DNA from 3 places in the Priestia sp. YIM B13486 genome. Region 3 is predicted to be linked to each of the others. Evidence: predicted binding sites of a transcription regulator. Region 3 holds the regulator's gene; each other region holds the start of a gene.

Region 1 (7,884 bases), on a different contig from region 3:
TTTGCCTGTAGCTACACTTGATTCAAATATTGTTGAAGCGAAAGGATTTCATTTTCCTATTTATGATAAAAAAGATCCTTACTCCTCACATCAGTTTCTACAACCAGATACGAGTTCTTTTTATGGAGAAGATGCATACGATAAAATGATTCATAAAGATTTAAAAAAGTTTTCAAAAGGAAAAACCATTAATTTAGAAGATGAAGAGTTTTTAAATGCAATGGAAACCATTTATCGATATCCTGGTGAGTTTACTGGAAAACAAATTAAGTTTAAGGGATTTATGTACCACACCAAAGAATTAAAAGACAATCAGTACTTTTTATTTCGTTTTGGGATTATTCATTGTATAGCTGATTCAGGCGTGTTTGGGATGTTAGTTCAATTTCCGGATGATGTATCATTTAAAAATGATGATTGGGTAACGGTAACTGGTGAAGTAAGTACGATGTATTATCAACCATTTAAAAAGACAATTCCCATTGTAAAAATAACAAAAGTAAAACGTGAAGAAAAACCAGATGACCCTTATGTATATCGTAATAATCAATAAATAAGAATAGAAAACGCAGATTAACAAACGTTAACCTGCGTTTTTAGATTGTTGTTTAGTCAAACCTTTAATAACTAGCTCTGCTTCTTTCTTCTTAAACTTAAAATTAATGAAACAATGCCTAATACTAAGGCAACAATGGAAAGAGTAGTAGGAAGTGCAGAATTTGAGTCATCGTTAGTAACTTCATTACCTGCAGTGGTTTCGTTAGTAGCTGATATATGAGAATCTCCCTCTGCTCCGTTTCCTTTTACTACCGTTGTAATAGATGCAGGTGTATCTGCATCAGCTGGCCCTTCCCATGCTACTGTTGATCCATCTTTATATGTTTGATAGGCCTTCCAAACAATCTTCTTAGCATTATCGCCTACTTTTCCTTGCATACTGAATTCCCCAAACTCTGTAGGCGACAAGCCTGCATCGGTAGCTGTCCATGTCACACTTGTAATCAAACCTGAAGAGTCTTCTTGAAGTTCATATTTCCATCCTTCTTTAGGCTCGAATCGAGATATTTCTACGTCTTTTGGAATCTCGACTTTTACTTTTGTAGTTGCAATATCTTTTTCAGTTGGAACACGTACAGTAAATTTTTCATAAGAGCCTTGTGTTGCTTCTTGAGGATATACGACAACATGAGCACTCGCCGTTCCTGCAAATGCAATGGTTGAAAGAATGAATGTAGATAAAAGAGCTGCTACTTGTTTTTTCATTTCGTTTCCTTCTTTCTAAAATCATTATTTAACATCGTAAACAACGATGTCTTTATAAATCACAACCTCATCTAGGTTTGATGTAACAAGCCGTACGGCAATTTGCCATCTTCCCGCATAAGGAATGACAAGGTTGTTTGTTTCATACATCTTATACTGTAATTGTTGTTTCTTCCGATTTTCTCCTTTACTTTCCTTTAAGGGCACATCTATGGTTGCAAGCTCTCCTGTATTTTTAGGAGAAAGTGCGATGTCTATCGATTGAATAGAAGATCCATCCTGTGGTAAAGATGCTGTTACCCAGAGAGAATCCTTGCCAGGAGATAAGGTTGACGTTTTCACGAGAAACTCTATGTCTTGCTTATTTTCTTTCCATACCAAAGGGTCATTATGTGGAACAGGGTTTAAGTGTGTAATCGTTCCTACAATTAATACAATAATCAGCATAAAATTTATGTCGGAAATTAAAAACTTTGCAAGGCTTGGTGAATCATTCTTTCGGAGATGTTCTCTAATGAGTATTCCTATACCAGCTACTAACATGACCATAAATATTTTAGCTAACAATAACAGTCCCCAGGTGGTTTTAAAGAGTGCTGTTATGTCTGGAAGAAGCTTTAATGTGTAAAGAACACCCGAAAGGATTAATAACATAAGACTCACAAAAGCTATACGCGAAAAAATAGGAAGAAAAGCTAGAGCTTGTTCTCTCTCCTTACGCCATATCATGAAAAGATAAACTAACCCAGCTGCCCATAAAGAGGCTGTAACTAAATGGATAAAGTCTAAAATCATTGTATAGATTGGTACGTCTGATGCTATAGCATGACCATTTAACGTAGTAGCTACTAACAGCAAACCTGCCCACATAAAATCAAACCATTTATTCTTTAGTAGGAAGAGAAAACCTACACATACAAGAAGAATACAAGTCATCCACGACCAACCAGTAGGAGAATGCACAACAAATGTTTGTATTTGGGAAAGGCTAGAATCTTTTAATAGCCCAGTACCTTGGACTCCTATACTAATCAGTAAAAAAATCATATAACCAATCTGGAGGTACTTTACATTGGTATTATACTTTTGTTTCTGATGACCTGTTTGATAAGGAACATACCATTTCCATAGTACAAAGCCAACTAACCATAATAAGGACAGATAATAGAATGTTTGTCCTAAAGAAAAACCTATATTATACAAAGAACTGTGCTTACCGTTTTCGCCTTGATTACTAGTGTCATTCGTAATAGCTTGATCTATTTTTTCTCCTATAGAAAAGACGTACGTTCCTTGTAAAGGATGGCTATCCGCAGAAATGACTGAATAGCTAACGGTATAAATCCCTTTTTTAGAAGGTGGCACATCCAAAGAAATCGTTTTATGAGATCGATTCATTGTTGCTTTCTTAGTGGTAATAAGCTTTCCTTTGTCATTACGTACTTGAAGATTAAAAACACCTTCTCCTAGTCGTTCATTAAACGTCAATGATACCTTGTCAGGCATTTTCTTTAGTTGACTTCCTTCTTTCGGTGATGCATCCAAAAGGACTGCGTGTGCTGATACAGTAAGAGGAGCACCTAAAGCAAAAAAAGATATGGATAGGAGTAGAACAATCTTTTTTAACATACATTTTTCACCCATAGATTCTTATTTTATACTATTCATTCTTAGTATAAGTTTAGCCTTAAACAAAGAAAATCACTCAGTAGAGTGATTTTCTTTAAATAGTAGACAAAAATATTGAACATTTTAGAACAAATGAGAAGCACCACAATGAAATAGAAAATCTTTTTTAGGTGTTAGGTTCCTAGAAAGTTCATTATGTTAATTAAAAATGTATGGATTATACATATAGTTATCTTTATTTTGAAGCAAAATTATTATAAGTATTTTCAATTTAATTTAGCTAGTTTTTCAAGATATTCTCTTTCTTTAATGATGTAGCCTTGCGACTGCTTTTCAATAATATTTTTTTTACATAGTTGAGCTAGTACATGGAGCAGATGGCGATATGATACACCTAAATACTCACATACTTCAGTATGTTTTTCTTTATAAAAGTTATCATCAGCCGACAATATTAGAAAGGCAGCAAGGCGATTCTCAAGTGGATAGGCCTGATTTTGTGTATACTTTGCTGAAATTTTAGTTGCTTTCTCACTTAAAAAACTACATAAATATCTGAGAAATGTTACATCTGTTAAGAGCTTATTTTTACAGGTGTTAATATGAATAGCCAAACAAATGGTTTTAGTGACAGTTTGTATAGCTTTAGAATATCTTTGTGAATTTAATAGTTCCACTTCCCCCATAAATGTTGGAGCTTGTAAAAAATTAATCAAGGACACTTTCCCATTTTCGTGTGTAACATAGAGTTTTGCCTTACCTTCAACAAGATAATAAATATATTGAGGATAGGAGCCTTCCTTATAGATAAATTCACCACGTTCAAATTCGCAGACCTGAATAAACGGAGTAATTGGAAAGGAAAAAAGTGATTGAATAGAGTATTTCTCGATATAGTAACTTCGCATAGGGTCGTTTAAAAATTTCATTTTTTCTCCTACTATTATAAAAATATGAGATATCTCACATTATTTTATGTTTTTACATGCTATGATGCAATAAAAGTTGATAGATCAATAGGGAGATGTTTCATAAAGATGATCAAACAAGATGAATATTGGAATGAAGTAGCTAATAAAAAAGATTTTACTACGCCTTTTCAACCTGAATTATTCCTAACACATGTTAATCACAATGCTGCCATATTAGATTATGGTTGTGGGTATGGACGGACTTTATTGGAATTAAGAAGTTACGATTATAACAATTTACATGGTGTAGACTTTTCAGAAGAAATGATTAAAAGAGCTAAGTCTCATAACTCAGAAATCGATTTTCAAGTTATTCAAAGTGGGAAGCTTCCTTTTCCTAATGATTCTTTGGATGCTGTCTTACTTTTTGCAGTTTTAACATGTGTTCATAAAAGTGATGAACAAAATGCTATTTTAAATGAGATTAAACGGGTACTAAAGCCAGGAGGTATTATTTACATCAACGACTTTCTACTAAATAGTGATGAAAGAAATAAATTACGTTATGAAAAGGGACTCACTAAGTATCATAAATATGGGGTTTTTGAATTACCAGATGGAGCCATTTTACGTCATCATAGCGAAGAACGCGTGAAAGAATGGATAGATCAATTTGAAACCTTAGAATACAAGAAATTAGAATATACAACTATGAATGGAAATCGTTCAAATGGTTTAGTGTATATGGGGAAATTACATTGAATTTATTATAGAAAAAATATAAAGGGAGAATTGTAATGGTAGAGAAATTAGAGCTGGAAAAGATTAATCTTCAAGAAATTACAAAAGATATTAAAGATCAACACGTGAATTTTCCTGTATCAAACATTAATAATCACTGCCTTCGTATAGCTGTATTTTCAGGCGAATACAAATGGCACTATCATTCTAATTCAGATGAACTTTTTATGATTATGGAGGGAGAACTTTTAATTGATTTTAAAGATAAGGATACAGCCGTGTTAAAACCGAATGATATGTTACTTATACCAGCTGGAACAATACATAGAACCAGAGCGAAACAAAGAACAGTAAACCTCTGTTTCGAGGATATAAACGCTGATACGATAATTGTTGATGAGTAAATGAAATAATATAAACACTGTAAAAGCCATTTAAGATAATTCTTAAATGGCTTTTACGTATGTACAGATAAATTCCTATAATCTGTTTTATGGTAACTAAGGGTGTATATACATATTAATTATATCATTTAAAGAGATTCATTTACTAAAAACCATTTTTGTATATAATTGGATAAAAGGGGGTTTTTCATGACTTATAATAAGAATAAATTAAAACTAGTAGGGGCTACTTTATTTGGAGCTGGAATTGGAGCCACCTTAGGAATACTAGCTTATACCCACGATTGGCTAGGATAAATACATTAAAGAAAAATTAGCAGCAAGGGGTGTGAATGTTTACCTTGAAAGGAAAGAAAACTGGACCCTCTCACAATATATCTAATTTTTTCACTAAATCATTTACTGTTATTTTTATAACTTTAATTGTTATTATTGCTATTTCATTAATGCTAGGAGCATTTGTGTTTGGATTTATTGGTTTATTTAAAATATTTGGGGTACAATACAACTCATTTCTATCTCTATTAATATTCCTCTTACTGTTTTTTATTATAGGATTTATAGTTGATTTACTATCCATATTTCTTATTAATACATTTTCTCAACAAATTAAAAACTCTAAAAGAAAATTCCTTGCGAGACTGGTCATTGATTGTAGCTTTTCCTGGTTTGCTATACATACTGCTGATGAATTAATTAGAAGCATTACTATTCCCTCCATAACTGAGCTTATAGCTGTGTTTCTCCTCTTTTTCTTAGAAGAGGTAATGGATATGAATAGCAAAGGAGAACGTAATAAGAGCTCACTAGCTCCTTGAAGTCTTTGGGATTCTAATACAAAGATTATTTCAACCTAAAAAAACACCTTTCATAAATATAATTATAAGGAAAAAAGGTAATGTATAGTATGTTTTATATTTCATAACACTGGCTCCAATTGTTTATTCCAAATTCAAGGGAGGAATGCTAATGAAAAATACATCGAAACATCATGATGTCCAACGAAAATACAGAGAAAAGGTACAAAACAAACAAGAATTAAACGCATATGCCAGAGGTTGGTTCTTGTTCATTTTATTTGCTGTACTTCTCGTTGTATGGAGTTATTTTTTTGGCGGAACGTTTATGCCTTATCGAACAATGTAGGAGAATGAACGTTAATGTTTTTATAGTATTTTAAATTAATTTCTTAAAAAGCAGAACATCCTATCTGATGTTCTGCTTTTTATATTACTAAAGGGAGTTGTACTTATGTCAACTAAAGGTGTATAGCATATACAGTTAAAATAAAAGTATTAAGCCTTTATTTTACCGAGTAAATTTTGGATTAATTGTTTTGTGGTTAAAACTGTAGCAAACTCATTGTCTAAAGTAGCTAATGACACATTATGTATTTGTTCAGCTGAATAATACGTATTGTCTGCCCCTTTTATTGCAAATGCAGCTGTTGCATCTGATACTAAGTACGTTTCAAATTCTAAATTACCACTCATTCGAGTAGTAGTTGAGACACAATGTGGAGTTGTTAACCCTACTATTACAACCTTTTCTATTTGGTTTTATTTTAAATGTTTTTCAAGTCCAGTTCCTATAAATGCACTATTTACTTTCTTTTTAAAAATGGGTTCATTTTCAGCTGGCACTGCAATATCTTTAAAATCTGAACTTGGTTTACTAGGATGAAAAATTGAATGGTCGTTATCAGATAAGTGCTTAATATGTATAATTGGGTATTTCTTTTCTCTCCATGTCTTTAGCAGAATTTGAATATTCTCTTCAGCAGTGAGATTATTTCTTATCCCCCACTTTTCATCTTCAAAAGCCCTTTGAACATCGATAATAATTAAAGCCGTATTGCTGAAATCTTTTCTCATATGTAATTCTCCTTAACTATTTTCTGCATATTTTAACATTTATGTTAGATTAGTGAATTAAAAATAAGAATTTTATTTAAGTATGTAAACTTCCTAGAAGCAGTATTATATTAGCTATTGGTGCATATTATATACACCTCGAAGAAGAATAGATTTCATAAGTTCAAGCTATATAATATAAGATTTTAATTTGATATAATATTATTTTGAATTTTTTACCACAAAAATCAATAGGGGGATACAATCAAATGAGTAAAAGAAAGGCTTTGTTGCTTGTAGATGTTCAAAATATTATGTTTTCTTATGAAGGTGGGTCTTTATGGAATGAACAGCAAGTACTTAAAAATATTATTTCTCTAAGGGAAAACGCGCACAAATCTAATATACCAATTATCTATATACAACATACAGACTCCAGTTCCGATAGTATGCTTAGTGAAGGAAAAGTCACATGGGAAATCCATCGGGATGTTCCCCCTCTACCAACAGACACAGTTATTCAAAAATCTTCTTGGGACGCATTTTATCAAACAACTTTACATAAAAAACTGCAGGAACTTGAAATCGAAAAATTAGTCATTGCAGGTATGCAAACTGAATTTTGTTTGGATACTACTTGTAGAAGAGCATATAGCTTAGGGTATAAAGAGAATATCTTAGTAAAAGATGCCCATAGCACATTTGATACTGCTGCGCTTTCAGCTTCTAAAATAGTAGAACATCATAATAATATGCTAGGTGGCAGATTCGTTACATTAAAAGAAGTAAACGAAATTATATTTTAAGCTAACAAAAAAACAGGATTAGATAGTGTCTAATCCTGTTTTTTTGTTAGCTTTGTGCTTTTGTGATATATGTTTTAACTGAAGGAGGTTGATATGTATTGAATTGATCTAATAAACCTTGTGGTTCTGTATCTACAAGGGCCATAGAACGATATTTTTCCTGTAGAAATTGTTCTTCTGTCATGTGATTAAATAAAGAAATAAGTGGTGTGTAATAATCATTAATATTTAATAATCCGCAAGGCTTCTGATGTAATCCTAACTGAGCCCATGTAAA
Region 2 (7,884 bases), on a different contig from region 3:
GCCGCTCAAGCAGTGTCCCGTCACAACGGCAAACGAACGGCTCAGCTCACGATGCGTCACAGGAATTCCAGCATACGCCGGTGCCGCAATTCCCGCTGTAATACCCGGAACGATTTCAAATGGAATTGTATGCTGAGCGAGCACTTCTGCTTCTTCACCGCCTCTTCCGAAAATAAACGGATCTCCGCCTTTTAACCGCACGACGGTGTTTCCTTTTCTTGCGTAGAATACAAGCAAATCATGAATATCATCTTGAGAAACGCAGTGATCACCAGGCTTTTTCCCGCAGTAGACGAGTTCAGCTCCTTCTTTTGCATACTGAAGAAGAACAGGGTTCACTAATCGGTCGTATAAAATAACATCTGCTTTTTCTAAACATTTGGCTGCTTTTATCGTTAGTAAATCTGGATCTCCTGGTCCGGCTCCTACAATGTACACTTTTCCTGTTCTCATTTTTGCTTCGCTCCTTTTAGTTTGTTCCCTTGAATTTTTGTGGCGCGTTGAAAATCAACGCGCCACGTTACTTATTCTTCAATTAAAAGATACAGCAAATCTCCTTCAACAGCCGCTTCGTACGTGTCGACACATCCGCTGTCAGGCTCTTGCACGTTACCGTCATGCAAGCAAATTTTCCAGTCATGCATCGGACAGAACACCGAGTCGCCGCTCACGATTCCTTCACTTAACACCCCGCCTTTATGCGGACAGCGATTTTCAATTGCCCGTATTTTTCCGCTTGATAGCTTAAACACCGCAATTTCTTTTCCGTTTACTTTCACTGTTTTTCCTAGGCTTACCGGAAAATCATGAATCGACCCTACGCATACTTTTGTAATGTTTTTATTCACCATCTTTATTTCCCCCCACCTTTATGATGTGACAACTGTTTCGAATAGCTCTTTTTTCGTCTTTTTGCTTTCGACGATTTCTTTCCAAGGATCACGGTACGTAGATAACGCTTCGTCCATACGCATATTCAGCTCTCTTCTCGTCTCAGCGTCATCAAGCACGGACTGAATGTGCGAAAGTCCCATGCGCTCAATCCATGCAGACGTACGCTCTAAGTAATTAGCCGTTTCTCGGTAATACTGCAAATAAGCTCCTGTGATGTCCATCAATTCTTCGTCTGTTTTTACTTTATACAATAAATCTCCGCCGCGAAGATGCGTACCTCCATTTCCGCCCACGTAAATTTCCCAGCCGCCGTCAATTCCAATAAAGCCAATATCTTTAATACCTGACTCAGCACAGCTTCTCGGACAAGCAGATACAGCCATTTTCACTTTATGAGGCGTCCATAGTCCTTCAAATTTTTTCTCAAGCGCAATTCCAACGCCCATTGAATCCTGCGTGCCAAAACGGCAAAACTGTTCCCCGACGCATGTTTTCACCGTCCGCAGCGACTTGCCGTACGCGTAGCCAGAAGGCATATCTAACTCTTCCCATACGCTAGGCAAATCTTCTTTTTTAACACCAAACAAATCAAGACGCTGACCACCCGTCACTTTTACGAGCGGAATTTCATATTTATCAACAACATCTGCAATTTTTCGTAAATCTTCTGCATTTGTGACGCCTCCGTACATGCGAGGAACAACAGAATACGTGCCGTCTTTTTGAATATTTGCATGCATGCGTTCATTCACAAATCGTGATTCGCGTTCATCAATGTATCCGGTTGGATTCACCATACCTAAATAATAGTTTAGCGCCGGACGGCATTTCGAACAGCCTTCTTCATTATTCCAGCCAAGTACATTCATCACTTCACGCGTATGCGAAAGGCCTTTTGCTTTGATTTCTTCGACAACTTCATCTCGTGAAAGAGTCGTACAGCCGCAAATCGCTTCTTTTTGAATCGCCGCGTCAAAGTCAGCGCCAAGAGTATGCTGAAGCACTTCCGCTACAAGCGGCTTACATCCTCCGCAGGAGCGAGAGGCACTTGTACAAGCTTTGATTTCATCAACCGATGAGCATCCTTGCTTTTGAATAGCTTCCACAATCGTACCTTTTGTTACGCCGTTACAGCCGCAAATAATATCATCCGCGCTCATGCTTGCTACTAAGCTTTCACCGGCGTTACCGCCAGATGGCTGTAAAATCGAAACTTTTGCGACATCGGATACATCTTCTTGCTTTTGTATCATTGAAAACAGTCGATTTCCGTCACTGCTGTCTCCAAAAAGAACGGCTCCTACGATTTGATTGCCTCGTAAAACAAGCTTTTTATAAATGCCGTCTTGTTCATCGAACACTTTGATCGCTTTTTTCTCTTCATCTTCCGTGAAGTCTCCTGCTGAGAACACTTCAACACCTGATACTTTTAGCTGTGTTGATAAAACCGATCCTTCATAAGGCACTTTTTCTGCACCGCAAATCGCTTTTGCTAATGCTTTTCCTTGTTCATACAGAGGTGCCACCAGTCCGTATACCATTCCTCTATGCTCTGCACATTCTCCAACCGCGTAGATGTTTGAAATATCCGTTTGCATAAAGTCATTCACAACAATTCCTCGATTTACGTTAAGTCCCGCTTCTTTTGCAAGCTGAACATTTGGCTTAATTCCAACGGCCATCACGACTAAATCAGCTTCTAAAAACGTCCCGTCTTTAAAAGATAATCCTTCAACTCGCTCATCGCCGACGATTTCCGCCGTTTGTTTTTCAAGCAAAAACTTCATACCTTGTTTTTCTAATTCGTTTTGAAGCAATTTGCCCGCTGTTGGATCAAGCTGACGTTCCATTAAATACGGAGCTAAGTGAATCACAGATACGTCCATCCCCAGATTTAACAGTCCGCGCGCTGCTTCTAATCCAAGCAGTCCGCCTCCAATAACCGCTGCTTTTTTATACTGCTGAGAAGCCTGCAGCATTTCATCCGTGTCTTTTATATCTCGAAAAGCCGTCACTCCTTTTTTATCAGATCCTGGAATCGGAAGAATAAAAGGAAGAGAGCCCGTTGCTAAAATTAACTCATCATACGATTCTACTCTCCCACTGTTTGTCGCTACTTCTTTTTTTACTGAATCGATACTCGTAACCGTTTCGTTCGTATATAATGTAATATTGTTTTCTTGATACCAGTTCCAATCGTTTAACGTAATGTCTTCAACATTCGTATCTCCTTGCAGCACTTTTGATAGTAAAATACGATTATAGTTCGGATGCGGCTCGCTTCCGAAAATCGTAATTTCAAACGCTTCGTTTGAAACCTTCAATACTTCTTCAATCGCTCGAACTCCAGCCATTCCATTTCCAATCAATACGAGTTTCTTTTTTTGCATCTTCCATTCCTCCCCTGGCGTCTATACCTGCTTGTTTCAAAGATATATTTTCTATGCATCTTTAAAGATATATTTAAGATATATGAATTTTCTGAATCATTCAACTTATATGTTAGGTTATCTAACACATTTATGTTATGTATGCGATTCCATTGCTTTAACAGCAAGTAAAAAAAATAAATGGTCTAATTACGTTTTAATTGAGATCATTCTTTGCATTTTATTTTGTGATGTTTTTCACAACATTAATTTAGCAAGAATAAATAACCTGAGCTATGATAAAAATCACTCCTATTAAAAATGATTAATAATTTTAGAGTTTCGTTCTAAAAACTATAAAAAGACAAGCCCTATTCCACATATAATAGGGCTTGCCTTTTTATTTTCCCGTAAACCAATTCACAACGTACTCTCCCCACACTTCATTTCCTTTTCTCGTTAAATTACCGCTGTCTTTATTTATATACTCTCCTAAATGAAACGGCCAAATGAGCGAGTGATTCATATAATATACCCAGTTTGCTTCAGACACTCCCCTGATTGCTTCTACCCCTTCTTCATAGGACTCCGTTTGTGAAATATATGGCTGTGACGGCTGAATCATAAGGGTTTTTTTCAAGTCTTTGAGCTGATAAATCAGCTTGTCTGTATTTTCAAGCGTATCATCTAGCGTAAGGTGCTGATAGTCATTTTTAAGAGGTGCTTCAAAAAGAATAATGTTTGGCTGAAGTTGATCAATTTGATCGGCAATATGTGAGGATAAAAGCTCATCAGTTGTTTGACTGCCGTATGAAAGGGTTTTGATCGTAAATACATCACTTCCATATGTAGCTGCTAGCTCTTTTTTTAACTGTTGAGGCCACCCCGCTTCCTTCGCGGATGTGGCAATTACAAGAGTAAGAGGCTTTTTATTTGCAATAGATGACTCGATTTGCTTTGTGATAAAGTCTGGAAGATTTTTTGTATAAGCAGATACATCAGAAAATTATTTTCTTTATGTACAACAGCAGTTTTTACTTCACTTGCCTGCGCTTCCGTTTGCTCTTGCCAGTGCTGCGTCCCCGTATATCTTCCGTTTCTTTTATATCTCGAAAAGCCGTAACTCCTTTTTTATCTGATCCTGGAATCGGAAGAATAAAAGGAAGAGAACCCGTTGCTAAAATTAATCCATCATATGATTCTACTCTGCCACTGTTTGTCGCTACTTCTTTTTTTACTGAATCGATACTAGTAACCGTTTTGCCCGTATATAATGTAATATTGTTTTCTTGATACCAGTTCCAATCGTTTAGCGTAATGTCTTCAACATTCGTATTTCCTTGCAGCACTTTTGATAGTAAAATACGATTATAGTTCGGATGCGGCTCGCTTCCGAAAATCGTAATCTCAAATGCTTCGTTTGAAACCTTCAATACTTCTTCAATCGCTCGAACTCCAGCCATTCCATTTCCAATCAATACGAGTTTCTTTTTTTGCATCTTCCATTCCTCCCCTGGCGTCTATACCTGCTTGTTTCAAAGATATATTTTCTATGCATCTTTAAAGATACATTTAAGGTATATGAATTTTCTGAATCATTAAACTTATGTGTTAGGTTATCTAACATATAAGTTTTATGTATGCGATTACAATGTTGGAATATAAAGAAAAAATATTTATACGAAAAGTCTCTCATAGGGAATAGAATGCTTTTGAAGATGCTTAAAATAACGGAAACTTAGTCTCAAAAACTTATTTTTTACATGTTTTTACAGACTAAGTATAGTAGAATATAATTTAAATTATATTCTTACAGAAAAAGGCAAACTAATTGAAAAGTTAGGACGCAAAACTACAGATCTACGGTTTTTACACTATGATGGCTGAGTTTCCTTTACTAAAGGAGCAGACTTGATGGAAAAGCTGAACAAAGTATTTGATAACGAACTAGATAAAGAATGGCTACAACTTATTTACGAAGCAAAACAGCTGGGCTTATCTAGCAAAGAAATTAAGGATTTTTTACAACAAAATAAAGCACGATAATAAAAAAACCATTAGAACTTAGGTTCTAATGGTTTTTTTGCTGCTACCTATACTTTTATTTTCTAGAGATTTTTGTTTAAGAAACTCTTCAAACTCATTCTTCGTTATATTTGAATCCATTGCTTCCTTAACAAGGGCCATCCATTCTGGAGGAAGCAACATATCATTTTTTTCATTAATATCCATTTTATCCCTTCTTTCAACCTTTCTAATTATAAATCAAATTCTGTTGCAATATAACCCTCATACCTATTTTTTTACGTTAATGTAATAAAATTATACTAAACTCCCTAAACTATTATGTCAGTAAAACAGACATTATTCTAGAGAAAAATCGCTTTTTTGTTTCTGATAAAGAACATTTTTTGATTTTGTTCTTTATTAAGGTTTACCAACCGAGGATTTTTTTGTATAATTAACTCAAATTTTGTAATATTAATCCATTTTATTTAGGAGGACCATAATGCCCTTATCTTATTCTTTAAAACGAATTAAAACACCTTTGCAGTTTTTTGGTATTACGCTTTATAAATGCCCAAGCACCGGCTCTTATTATTATAAAAGCAGAGCAAACCGACATTTAAAAAAAGTAAGATAACGTAAGAGCTTGAATGAAGTTCTCTTATCCTGGCTTAGAGGGCTTCATTCAATTATTTTTGTCTGGCAATAGTTCGGGAAGACGTCTGATAACTTACAATTCAATCTATTTTTTCTTTATCGGTGAACCAATTTACTAAATAGGCTCCCCATACTTCACCTCCTTTCTTTGTTAATCTCCCATCGTTTTTATTGATATACTCTCCTAAATGAAACGGCCAAATAAGCGAATGATTTAAATAGTGAACCCAATTTTCTTCTGCCACTCCCCGAATAGCTTCTACCCCTTCTTCATAGGACTCCGTCTGGGAAATGTACGGCTGAGACGGTTGAAGCATCAGAGTTTTTTTCAAGTCTTTAAGCTGATGAATCAGTGTCTCTGTATTTTTAAGCGTATCGTCTAACGTAAGCTTCTGATAATCATTTTTAAGAGGTGCTTCAAATAAAATAATATTTGGCTGAAGTTGATTAATTTGATTCACAATATGTGAGGATAAAAGCTCACCAGTTGTTTGGCTGCCGTATGAAAGTGTTTTAACAGTGAATACATCACTTCCATATGTAGCTTCTAGCTCTTTCTTTAACTGCTGAGGCCACCCTGCTTCCTTTGCGGATGTGGCAATTACAAGAGTCAGAGGCTTTTTATTTGCGATAGATGACTGGATTTGCTTTGTGATAAAGTCTGGAAGATTTTTTGTATAAGCAGATACATCGGAAAACTGTTTTTCTTTATGTACAACAGCAGTTTTTACTTCACTTGCCTGCGCTTCCGTTTGCTCCTGCCAGTGCTGCGTCCCCGCATACATCACCGCACCGCACAAAACAGCCGCTGCCACATTTACCCCAACCATCGCCTTCATTCAATCTCCCCTTTACCCCTTTTTAAAAACAACTATATTCTCTCCACCAAACTCACATTCAATAGAATACATAAATAGACAACAAGAAAATACTTCACTGAATGTACCCTAGAAGGTTCACCTATGCGGCAGGCGCAAACCCGCAAGGGAGGGTGACTGCCGCTTAGGTCTAGCAACTCTACCATCACTGCTCTTCCGTGATGGTAGAGTTGCTACATCGATAATAGATATAGAAATAATTATAGATTAGTAGAATTTGGAATGGGGGACCTTTCGTACGTAAAATCTCTACAAATACACGTATACTTCGCATATTTCCTAGCGAAACGTGAAGTTTCTGGGGAAATTACGTCACGTTTCTTAAAAAGAAAACATAATGTACGCTCATTCGCGTATATGACCTGTCCCTTATACAGTAGAGATACCGGCGGAATACAGCAAAAACGCGTTTTTGAAAAAGGAATGCTATATGCAAAAAAGCTCATTTGATCAAATCGCTTCATCCTTTCATCCATTAATTGTGTCGATGATTAAAAGATTTCATATTTACAAAGACTTCGATGAATATTATCAAGTTGCTTTAATTGGTTTGTGGAGAGCTTACCAAAAATTTGATGAAAGCAAGGGTTCTTTTTCCGCTTATGCTTACACAACCGTGCGCGGTACTATCCTTTCCTATTTAAAAGGAAATGCATTGCGTGAAGAACGAGAAACTCCTGCTGAATATGATTTACTTGCGTTAAATGAAGACCCTGCTCCTATTATTCCGTTAGAAGCTGATACAATTAACCAATATATCGAACATCTCACCCCTAGAGAAAAAATCTATGTAATAGAATACTTGCTTGAAGGATATTCTTATAAAGAAATTGCATACAAATATCACGTATCAACAGGAGCCGTTAAGAACTGGGGAAAGACAGCCCGTAAAAAACTAAAGGTCCTGCTTCTTCAAGAATAAAAAGTAAGATAGGGGAAGCTTGTTTAAGCTTCCTCTCAACACACCGGGACCAAAATATTGACCTTATGTAAACAAGTTCGTTTGATAAAACGAACAGATTAAGAAAAAAAAAGCTGACTTTCTAAGCAATAGTTTCGAATAACTGCTGCTCTCGCTA
Region 3 (7,884 bases):
CATATTGACCGCCTTGCACATGAAGGAGAGCCATTAATTGATTTGCCGCGTGCTTGGCTAGAAGAAGGATCCTATGATTTTAGTTTCAGTGGGTTAAAATCAGCAGTTATTAACACTGTCCACAACGCGAAGCAAAAAGGTGAAGAAATTCTTCCACAAACACTTGCTGCTAGCTTTCAAGCGAGTGTTATTGATGTGTTAGTAACTAAAACGGTTAAAGCTGCAAAGGAATATAAGGTTAAGCAAGTGTTAGTAGCAGGAGGAGTTGCTGCTAATAAAGGACTTAGAGCAGCGCTAGAAGAAGCATTTGCACCATTACCAAACATTGAGCTTATTATCCCGCCGCTATCTCTATGCACGGATAATGCCGCAATGATTGGAGCAGCGGCAAGTGTACGATTTGCTCAAGGAAAACGCTCAGATATGTCATTAAACGCAAACCCCGGTTTAGACTTGGAAGAGTAAGAGACGAATGAGATTTATTTCTCATTCGTCTTTTTTGTGGATAAAAATGATTTATCAACAATATTCAATAAATTTAGAATTGACTGTGGATAATTATGTGGAAAAGTCCGTGCACTCAGTACACGGACATGTTATCAACAAGTTTTAATTATGAAAATCAGACAGATATCCACTATTTATTCACAGAGTGGATAAAGCTTGTCCTAAAGCGCACGAACAAGTAAATAGGGTGAATAAATACGAAAAAATATAGGCTATTCTTCTAGAAGCAGCTGTAATTCTTCCCACTCTTCCATTAATGTGGATAACTGTGAAGAAATTTTTTCATTTTCACCGTTTAATCTTGATACTTCTTCGTGGTTTTGATAAATTTCAGGATTACAAAGAAGTTCTTCATTCTCCGCTTGTGCGGCTTCTAATTTGTTTACTTCAGTTTCAATTTCTTCAATTCGGCGCGTTCGCTGCCTCATCAATTTCTTTTGTTCTTTATCTTGTTTATAAGACTGTTTATCTACTTTTACCGTACGTTCTTCGTTGGCTTTTATATTTTCTAATTCTTTGATTTCCTCTATTTCTGCTTTCTTTTCTACATAATAGTCATAATCTCCAAGAAATTCTTCTACTCCTTCAGGAGATAGCTCTGCTATTTTGTTTGCAATACGATTAATAAAATAACGGTCATGTGAAACAAATAATAGAGTCCCTGGGTAATCAATTAACGCATTCTCGAGTACTTGTTTGCTATCTAAATCAAGATGGTTAGTAGGTTCATCCAAAATTAAGAAATTAGCTTTTTGAAGCATAAGCTTCGCAAGAGCCAAACGTGCTTTTTCACCACCGCTAAGCGTCGAAACGATTTTCAGTACATCATCACCTGAAAACAGAAAATTTCCAAGCGCTGTACGAATTTCTTTTTCAGGTTTGGATGGGTAGTCATCCCAAAGCTCATTTAAAACAGTTTTATTAGACGTTAAATTAGCTTGCTCTTGGTCGTAATAACCAACCATTACGTTTGAGCCAAAAGAAATGGTTCCAGTCTTGAAGCTTAGTTTATCCACAATACCTTTTAATAACGTAGATTTCCCAACTCCATTAGGACCAACCAACGCAAGGCTTTCACCTTTTTTAATCCGAAGGTTTGCGTCTTGGACGACATATTTGTTTTCATCATATCCGATGGACACGTTTTCGAGATTTAAGACTTCATTTCCGCTTTGACGCTCAATTTCAAACGAAAAACTAGCTGATTTTTCGCCTTCGTTAGGTCGATTTATTAACTCCATTCGATCGAGCTGCTTACGTCTGCTTTGCGCACGTTTTGTAGTCGATGCGCGGGCGATGTTTCGTTGAATAAAATCATTCAGTTTTGCGACTTCATCTTGCTGCTTTTCGTACTGACGCAACTCTTTTTCATATCGCTCTGCTTTTTGTACAAGGTATTTAGAGTAGTTGCCCGTGTACTTGACCGTTGTTTTTTGTGTGACTTCATACACTTGATTTACGACCTTATCAAGGAAGTAACGATCGTGTGAAACAATTAAAATAGCTCCTTCATACCCTTGCAAAAACTGTTCCAGCCATGCTAAAGTTTCAATATCTAAGTGGTTGGTAGGCTCATCCAGAATAAGCAAGTCTGGCTTTGTTAAAAGCAGTTTTGCAAGAGCCAAGCGCGTTTTTTGTCCACCGCTCAAGGAGGAAATAGGGGTGCTATAGTCAAAGTTTGAGAAACGGAAACCGTGAAGAATAGATCGTGTATCCGCTTCATATTGATAGCCGCCTAAATCTTTGAACGTTACTTGAAGCTGATCGTACTCTTTGGTTAGTTTTTCGTATTGAACTGAATCATTAAAAATGTCTGGATCGCCCATCTTCGTTTCAAGCGTACGTAATTCTTTTTCCATCTTCTTTAACGGAGCAAAGACTGTCATCATTTCTTCCCATATGGAGAGTGTTGACTCAAGAACTGTATCTTGTCCCATATAATCAATGGAAACACCTTTAGGTTTAATAATTTCTCCGCTGTCATAAGAAAGCTGCTCAGCAATAATTTTTAATAAAGTTGATTTACCTGCACCGTTTCGTCCCACTAGGGCAATGCGGTCTTTTGATTGTACTTCTAACTTTATATTCGATAAAATGGGTTCTGCCCCATAGTATTTTGTAATACCGTTCAATTGTAGAATAATCATTTTTTCACCTCTAGTAGTATATCCATAGTGTATTTTAACATATTTTCAACTACAAGTTCTTCCTACAAGCGTTTGTAATTTGTAGAGGGACAAGAACAAATGATGAAGCGAATGTTTTGATTCATGAAATAAAATGATTTTACCTGCACATTTTATACAGGATACTATGTTAAAATAAGAGATAAGTGCATCTCTGAACTTATATATGATGGATGTAGAAAATCCGTCATGACTAACAAACGGATCCTTTGAAGGGCTAATTGCTTCGTTCTAGCTACCGACTTTAAGTATTCCTGGATAGACAAAAGGCGTCGGGGTGTGAAGCGGAGTATATATAAAACAAGAGAAAAGAGAGAGAATTGGAAGCGCTACCTCAAGGCGGTTGAGGCTTTGTGAAAGGTAATGCAATATGACTTGAAAATGTTAGTAATGACATACATGAACTGAGGGGGTACAACGTGAACACTGAACAATTAAAAATACCACAAGCAACGGCTAAACGATTGCCGCTTTATTATCGTTTTTTAAAAAACTTGCATGCTTCTGGTAAACAGCGTGTTTCGTCAGCGGAGTTAAGTGAGGCAGTGAAAGTTGATTCTGCTACTATTCGCCGGGATTTTTCTTACTTTGGAGCATTAGGGAAAAAGGGATACGGCTACAATGTGAATTATTTACTTACATTTTTCCGTAAAACGTTAGACCAAGATGAAGTAACGAAAGTAGCACTGATTGGCGTAGGGAATCTGGGAACGGCCTTTTTAAATTATAATTTTATTAAAAATAATAACACCAAAATTGAGTGCGCTTTTGATGTGATAGAAGATAAAGTCGGTACAAAAGTAGGCGACGTGCCGGTTTATCACCTTGACCAATTGGAAGATTATATGAGTGATGATATCTCAGTGGCAATTTTAACCGTTCCTGCCCCTGTGGCTCAGCAAATTACCGATCGTTTAGTGAGTTGCGGAATTAAAGGGATTCTAAACTTCACTCCTGCACGCTTAAACGTACCGGATGAGATTCGACTGCATCATATTGATCTGGCTGTAGAATTACAGTCGCTTGTCTACTTTTTGAAAAATTATCCTGTTGAATAAGATGGACTGTGTTACGATTTCCTTAAGTCTAAATTAATAAGGAGAGTGGGAATATGGGGATTGGAGCAGGCAGTTGGATTATTATTGCGATTGTAGCACTGCTTATTTTTGGACCGAAACGGTTACCGGAGCTAGGAAGATCAGTCGGGCAAACGCTTAGAGAGTTTAAGCATGCCGCTAGCGGTGCCTCAGAAGATCGTGAAAAAGATAAACAGCGTCAAGTAGATGACAAAGAGTAAAAGGGTGATCATAGTATGACCGAACAAGAAATGTCAATATATGATCATATAGGAGAGCTGCGAAAGCGCATTTTAATTGTTTTATTTTTCTTTGTCATTGCCACAATTGGCGGCTTTTTTATAGCGGATAAGGTTATTGTCTATTTACAGCATGCTGATGAGGCAAAAAATTTAACGATGAATGCATTTAGGCTAACAGATCCAGTTAAGATTTATATGCAGTTTGCTGTTATTATCGGCTGTGTACTTGCAGCTCCTGTTGCACTGTATCAACTTTGGGCATTTATTAGTCCTGGTTTATATGAAAAAGAGCGTAAGGTAACGCTTGGATATATTCCTGTTTCCATTTTTCTCTTTATCGGCGGTGTCTCTTTTTCTTATTTTGTGTTGTTTCCATTTGTCGTCGATTTTATGACGCGCGTTTCTGATGAGCTGAATGTAAACCAAGTGATTGGCATTAATGAATACTTTTCTTTTTTAATGCAGCTCACACTGCCTTTTGGCCTGTTGTTTCAGCTTCCTGTTGTCGTCATGTTTTTGACGCGATTAGGAATTATCACGCCTATGTTTTTATCTCAAATTCGAAAGTATGCCTATTTCGTACTGCTAGTTATTGCCGCACTTATTACACCACCAGAATTGCTCTCGCACATGATGGTGACAGTGCCGCTCTTAATTTTGTATGAAATCAGCATCATTATTTCCCGCATTTCGTATCGCAAAGTGTTAAAGGCAAGGGCAGAGCAAGAAAGAGAAGATGTTAGTATGTAAAAAAACCACTGAAACAGTGGTTTTTTTATTTAGATGAATCATCTTGATTTTTATATTGCTGCTGCAACTTTTTAATTTTATAGTGCAAGATAAAAATGCGCACCGCAAATCTGAAATCGAACGCGGCTACGAGTGCAAATAAGATCGTGGGGAAATTCCACACGGTTTCCTGAGCATTTTGAATAGCCAGGTAGGTGAATAAAACCCCCATAATAATATAAATAAACCCTCGTGTTAAAGGGATATTCTTCATAAAAACATGCCTCCAAAAATAAACTGCATTTGTTCTGCTTGCTTTTGCATTTCTATAATTTTATCTGCAAAAATAGTTTGAGATAAAATAACGACTGTATTCATCAACACGTGAGCAATAATGGGTACAATAATTAGTTTTGTTCTTGCATAAAGGAATGCAAATACAAATCCCATGGCTGTATACACGAGCAAATGTTTAAAATCCCAGTGTACGGCAGCAAAAATAAGGGAACTAATAAATGCAGAGACAAAGAAATTATATCGTTTGTGAAGAGAGCCGAAAATAATCTTTCGAAAAATAATCTCTTCTAGAATTGGTCCAATAACAGACGTAACGACAATTAGGAACGGCGTTGCTTTAACAAGATTAACAATATTTTGTGTGTTTTCAGATACTTGGGTAATGCCAAGAGCGTGCTCAATCATACCTGCTACAGCTTGACCAGCCATAGCCAGGAACACCCCAAGGACTGACCAGACCACAGTTACCGTTGTTCCCGCATGTTCTATACGCATGGACATGTCACGGCGTAGCAGCAGTAAGACAATAAGTAAACCAAGGATAAAGCTAATGATGGTCCAATAAGTCAAAAGCATGACATTCGCTGTTCGAACTGGATATTGATCAAACATTCCTGTTAATTTTAACAGCGGTATACCAACAACTCCTGAAAACTGCATAAGGATGTAGGTGAGGATAACATACCAATAACGTTTTTCCAATCTTCTATACTCCTTTAAAAGGTTTTTATGTATATATGTCGAAGAAGTACTGTAAAGTTAGTAATTTCTTCTTGCTCGTATTGTAACATACATATTATTGAACAGAGAAAAGAATGCTTTATTTCTCAAAATCGTCGAAATCTAAAACTATTATATGTAGTTTTCGTAAATTTTAAATTTTTTTTGTTTAATACTTGCAAAAAAAACCCACTTTGTTTTAATATAATAATTGTGTTAGCACTCGTTGAGGTTGAGTGCTAATAAAAATGCAAACATATTATTTGAGGAGGTTGTTTCACTTGTTAAAGCCATTAGGTGATCGCGTAGTGATTGAACTTGTAAAATCTGAGGAAAAAACAGCAAGCGGTATCGTGTTACCGGACAGTGCAAAAGAAAAGCCACAAGAGGGTAAAATTGTTGCTGTTGGTACAGGCCGAGTATTAGAAAGCGGTGAGCGTGTAGCTTTAGAAGTAGCTGCGGGCGATCGTATCATCTTCTCAAAATATGCGGGTACTGAAGTGAAATACGAAGGTACTGAATACTTAATTTTACGCGAAAGCGATATTTTAGCTGTAATCGGCTAATGTTAACCACAAACTTATCATACGTAAAAAATAGATTATTAAGAACATCTTGAGGAGGTCAAAGAACATGGCAAAAGACATTAAATTTAGCGAAGAAGCACGTCGCGCAATGCTACGTGGTGTAGATACATTAGCAAATGCTGTAAAAGTAACGCTTGGACCAAAAGGTCGTAACGTTGTATTAGAAAAGAAATTCGGTTCACCGCTTATTACAAATGACGGTGTAACAATTGCAAAAGAAATCGAATTAGAAGACGCATTTGAAAATATGGGTGCTAAATTAGTAGCCGAAGTTGCTAGCAAAACAAACGACGTTGCTGGTGACGGTACAACTACTGCAACAGTTTTAGCGCAAGCAATGATCAGAGAAGGTCTTAAAAACGTAACGGCTGGTGCTAACCCAATGGGTATCCGTAAAGGTATGGAAAAAGCAGTAGCTGTAGCGGTTGAAGAACTAAAAGCAATCTCTAAACCAATTCAAGGTAAAGATTCAATTGCTCAAGTAGCGGCTATCTCAGCAGCTGACGAAGAAGTAGGTCAATTAATTGCTGAAGCAATGGAGCGCGTTGGTAACGACGGCGTTATCACACTTGAAGAATCAAAAGGTTTCACAACTGAATTAGAAGTGGTAGAAGGTATGCAGTTTGACCGTGGGTATGCATCTCCTTACATGGTAACTGATTCAGATAAAATGGAAGCTGTATTAGATGATCCATACATCTTAATCACAGACAAAAAAATCGGTAACATTCAAGAAATCTTACCGGTATTAGAGCAAGTTGTTCAACAAGGCAAGCCTCTATTAATCATCGCTGAAGACGTAGAAGGCGAAGCTTTAGCAACATTAGTTGTGAACAAACTTCGTGGTACATTCACAGCTGTAGCTGTTAAAGCTCCTGGTTTCGGTGATCGTCGTAAAGCAATGCTACAAGACGTTGCGATCTTAACAGGCGGAGAAGTAATCACTGAAGAGCTTGGTCTTGACTTAAAAACAGCAAGCATCGATCAATTAGGTCGCGCTTCTAAAATTGTCGTAACAAAAGAAAATACAACAGTTGTAAACGGTGCAGGAAACGCAGAAGATATCCTAGCACGCGTAAACCAAATCAAAGCTCAGCTTGAAGAAACAACTTCAGAGTTTGACCGTGAAAAATTACAAGAGCGCTTAGCGAAACTTGCTGGTGGCGTAGCTGTAATTAAAGTTGGTGCGGCAACTGAAACTGAGTTAAAAGAACGTAAATTACGTATTGAAGATGCATTAAACTCTACGCGTGCTGCGGTTGAAGAAGGTATCGTAGCTGGTGGTGGTACTGCATTAGTAAATATCTATAATAAAGTAGCGAGCATCGAAGCTGACGGTGACACTGCTACAGGTATCAACATCGTATTACGTGCGATTGAAGAGCCTGTACGTCAAATCGCTCACAACGCTGGTTTAGAAGGATCAGTAATCGTTGAGCGTTTAAAAGGCGAAGCAGTTGGAACTGGATTCAACGCTGCAACTGGCGAGTGGGTAAATATGCTAGACACTGGTATCGTTGACCCAACAAAAGTAACGCGT

What was found. The regulator Rex, encoded in region 3, represses fermentation and respiration genes when NADH is low (regulators of the CRP and FNR family bind a similar motif). The targets are predictions, from matches to a motif close to TTGTGAAATATTTCACAA.
Region 1: yeiL (transcriptional regulator YeiL) is a predicted target of Rex. The motif match lies at 3,844-3,861, and genes of this name have one in related genera.
Region 2: nirB (nitrite reductase large subunit NirB) is a predicted target of Rex. The motif match lies at 3,510-3,527, and genes of this name have one in related genera.

The regions. Positions count from the first base shown of each region.
Region 1 is NZ_JBHZOZ010000002.1:5,444-13,327, reverse strand. It holds gene ACFX4G_RS04290 (TIGR03943 family putative permease subunit) at 1-553, shown strand, start outside; gene ACFX4G_RS04285 (YcnI family copper-binding membrane protein) at 628-1,263, opposite strand; gene ACFX4G_RS04280 (copper resistance CopC/CopD family protein) at 1,288-2,892, opposite strand; gene yeiL (transcriptional regulator YeiL) at 3,159-3,821, opposite strand; gene ACFX4G_RS04270 (class I SAM-dependent methyltransferase) at 3,930-4,565, shown strand; gene ACFX4G_RS04265 (cupin domain-containing protein) at 4,619-4,948, shown strand; gene ACFX4G_RS04260 (YrvL family regulatory protein) at 5,281-5,766, shown strand; gene ACFX4G_RS04255 (hypothetical protein) at 5,918-6,094, shown strand; partial or broken gene ACFX4G_RS04250 (cysteine hydrolase family protein) at 6,244-6,822, opposite strand; gene ACFX4G_RS04245 (cysteine hydrolase family protein) at 7,071-7,607, shown strand; gene ACFX4G_RS04240 (LOG family protein) at 7,654-7,884, opposite strand, start outside.
Region 2 is NZ_JBHZOZ010000004.1:8,987-16,870, forward strand. It holds gene cobA (uroporphyrinogen-III C-methyltransferase) at 1-453, opposite strand, end outside; gene nirD (nitrite reductase small subunit NirD) at 525-851, opposite strand; gene nirB (nitrite reductase large subunit NirB) at 870-3,284, opposite strand; gene ACFX4G_RS12100 (hypothetical protein) at 3,664-3,888, opposite strand; partial or broken gene ACFX4G_RS12105 (FAD-dependent oxidoreductase) at 4,349-4,762, opposite strand; cyclic di-GMP riboswitch class I at 5,075-5,159, shown strand; gene ACFX4G_RS12110 (anti-repressor SinI family protein) at 5,178-5,309, shown strand; gene ACFX4G_RS12115 (anti-repressor SinI family protein) at 5,328-5,495, opposite strand; gene ACFX4G_RS12120 (hypothetical protein) at 5,773-5,907, shown strand; gene ACFX4G_RS12125 (SGNH/GDSL hydrolase family protein) at 6,008-6,766, opposite strand; gene ACFX4G_RS12130 (sigma-70 family RNA polymerase sigma factor) at 7,236-7,727, shown strand; gene ACFX4G_RS12135 (competence protein ComK) at 7,826-7,884, opposite strand, start outside.
Region 3 is NZ_JBHZOZ010000024.1:8,460-16,343, reverse strand. It holds gene tsaD (tRNA (adenosine(37)-N6)-threonylcarbamoyltransferase complex transferase subunit TsaD) at 1-465, shown strand, start outside; gene ACFX4G_RS27740 (ABC-F family ATP-binding cassette domain-containing protein) at 720-2,654, opposite strand; gene ACFX4G_RS27735 (redox-sensing transcriptional repressor Rex) at 3,113-3,751, shown strand; gene tatA (twin-arginine translocase TatA/TatE family subunit) at 3,805-3,990, shown strand; gene tatC (twin-arginine translocase subunit TatC) at 4,006-4,761, shown strand; gene ACFX4G_RS27720 (YdiK family protein) at 4,787-5,014, opposite strand; gene ACFX4G_RS27715 (CPBP family intramembrane glutamic endopeptidase) at 5,011-5,739, opposite strand; gene groES (co-chaperone GroES) at 6,039-6,323, shown strand; gene groL (chaperonin GroEL) at 6,391-7,884, shown strand, end outside.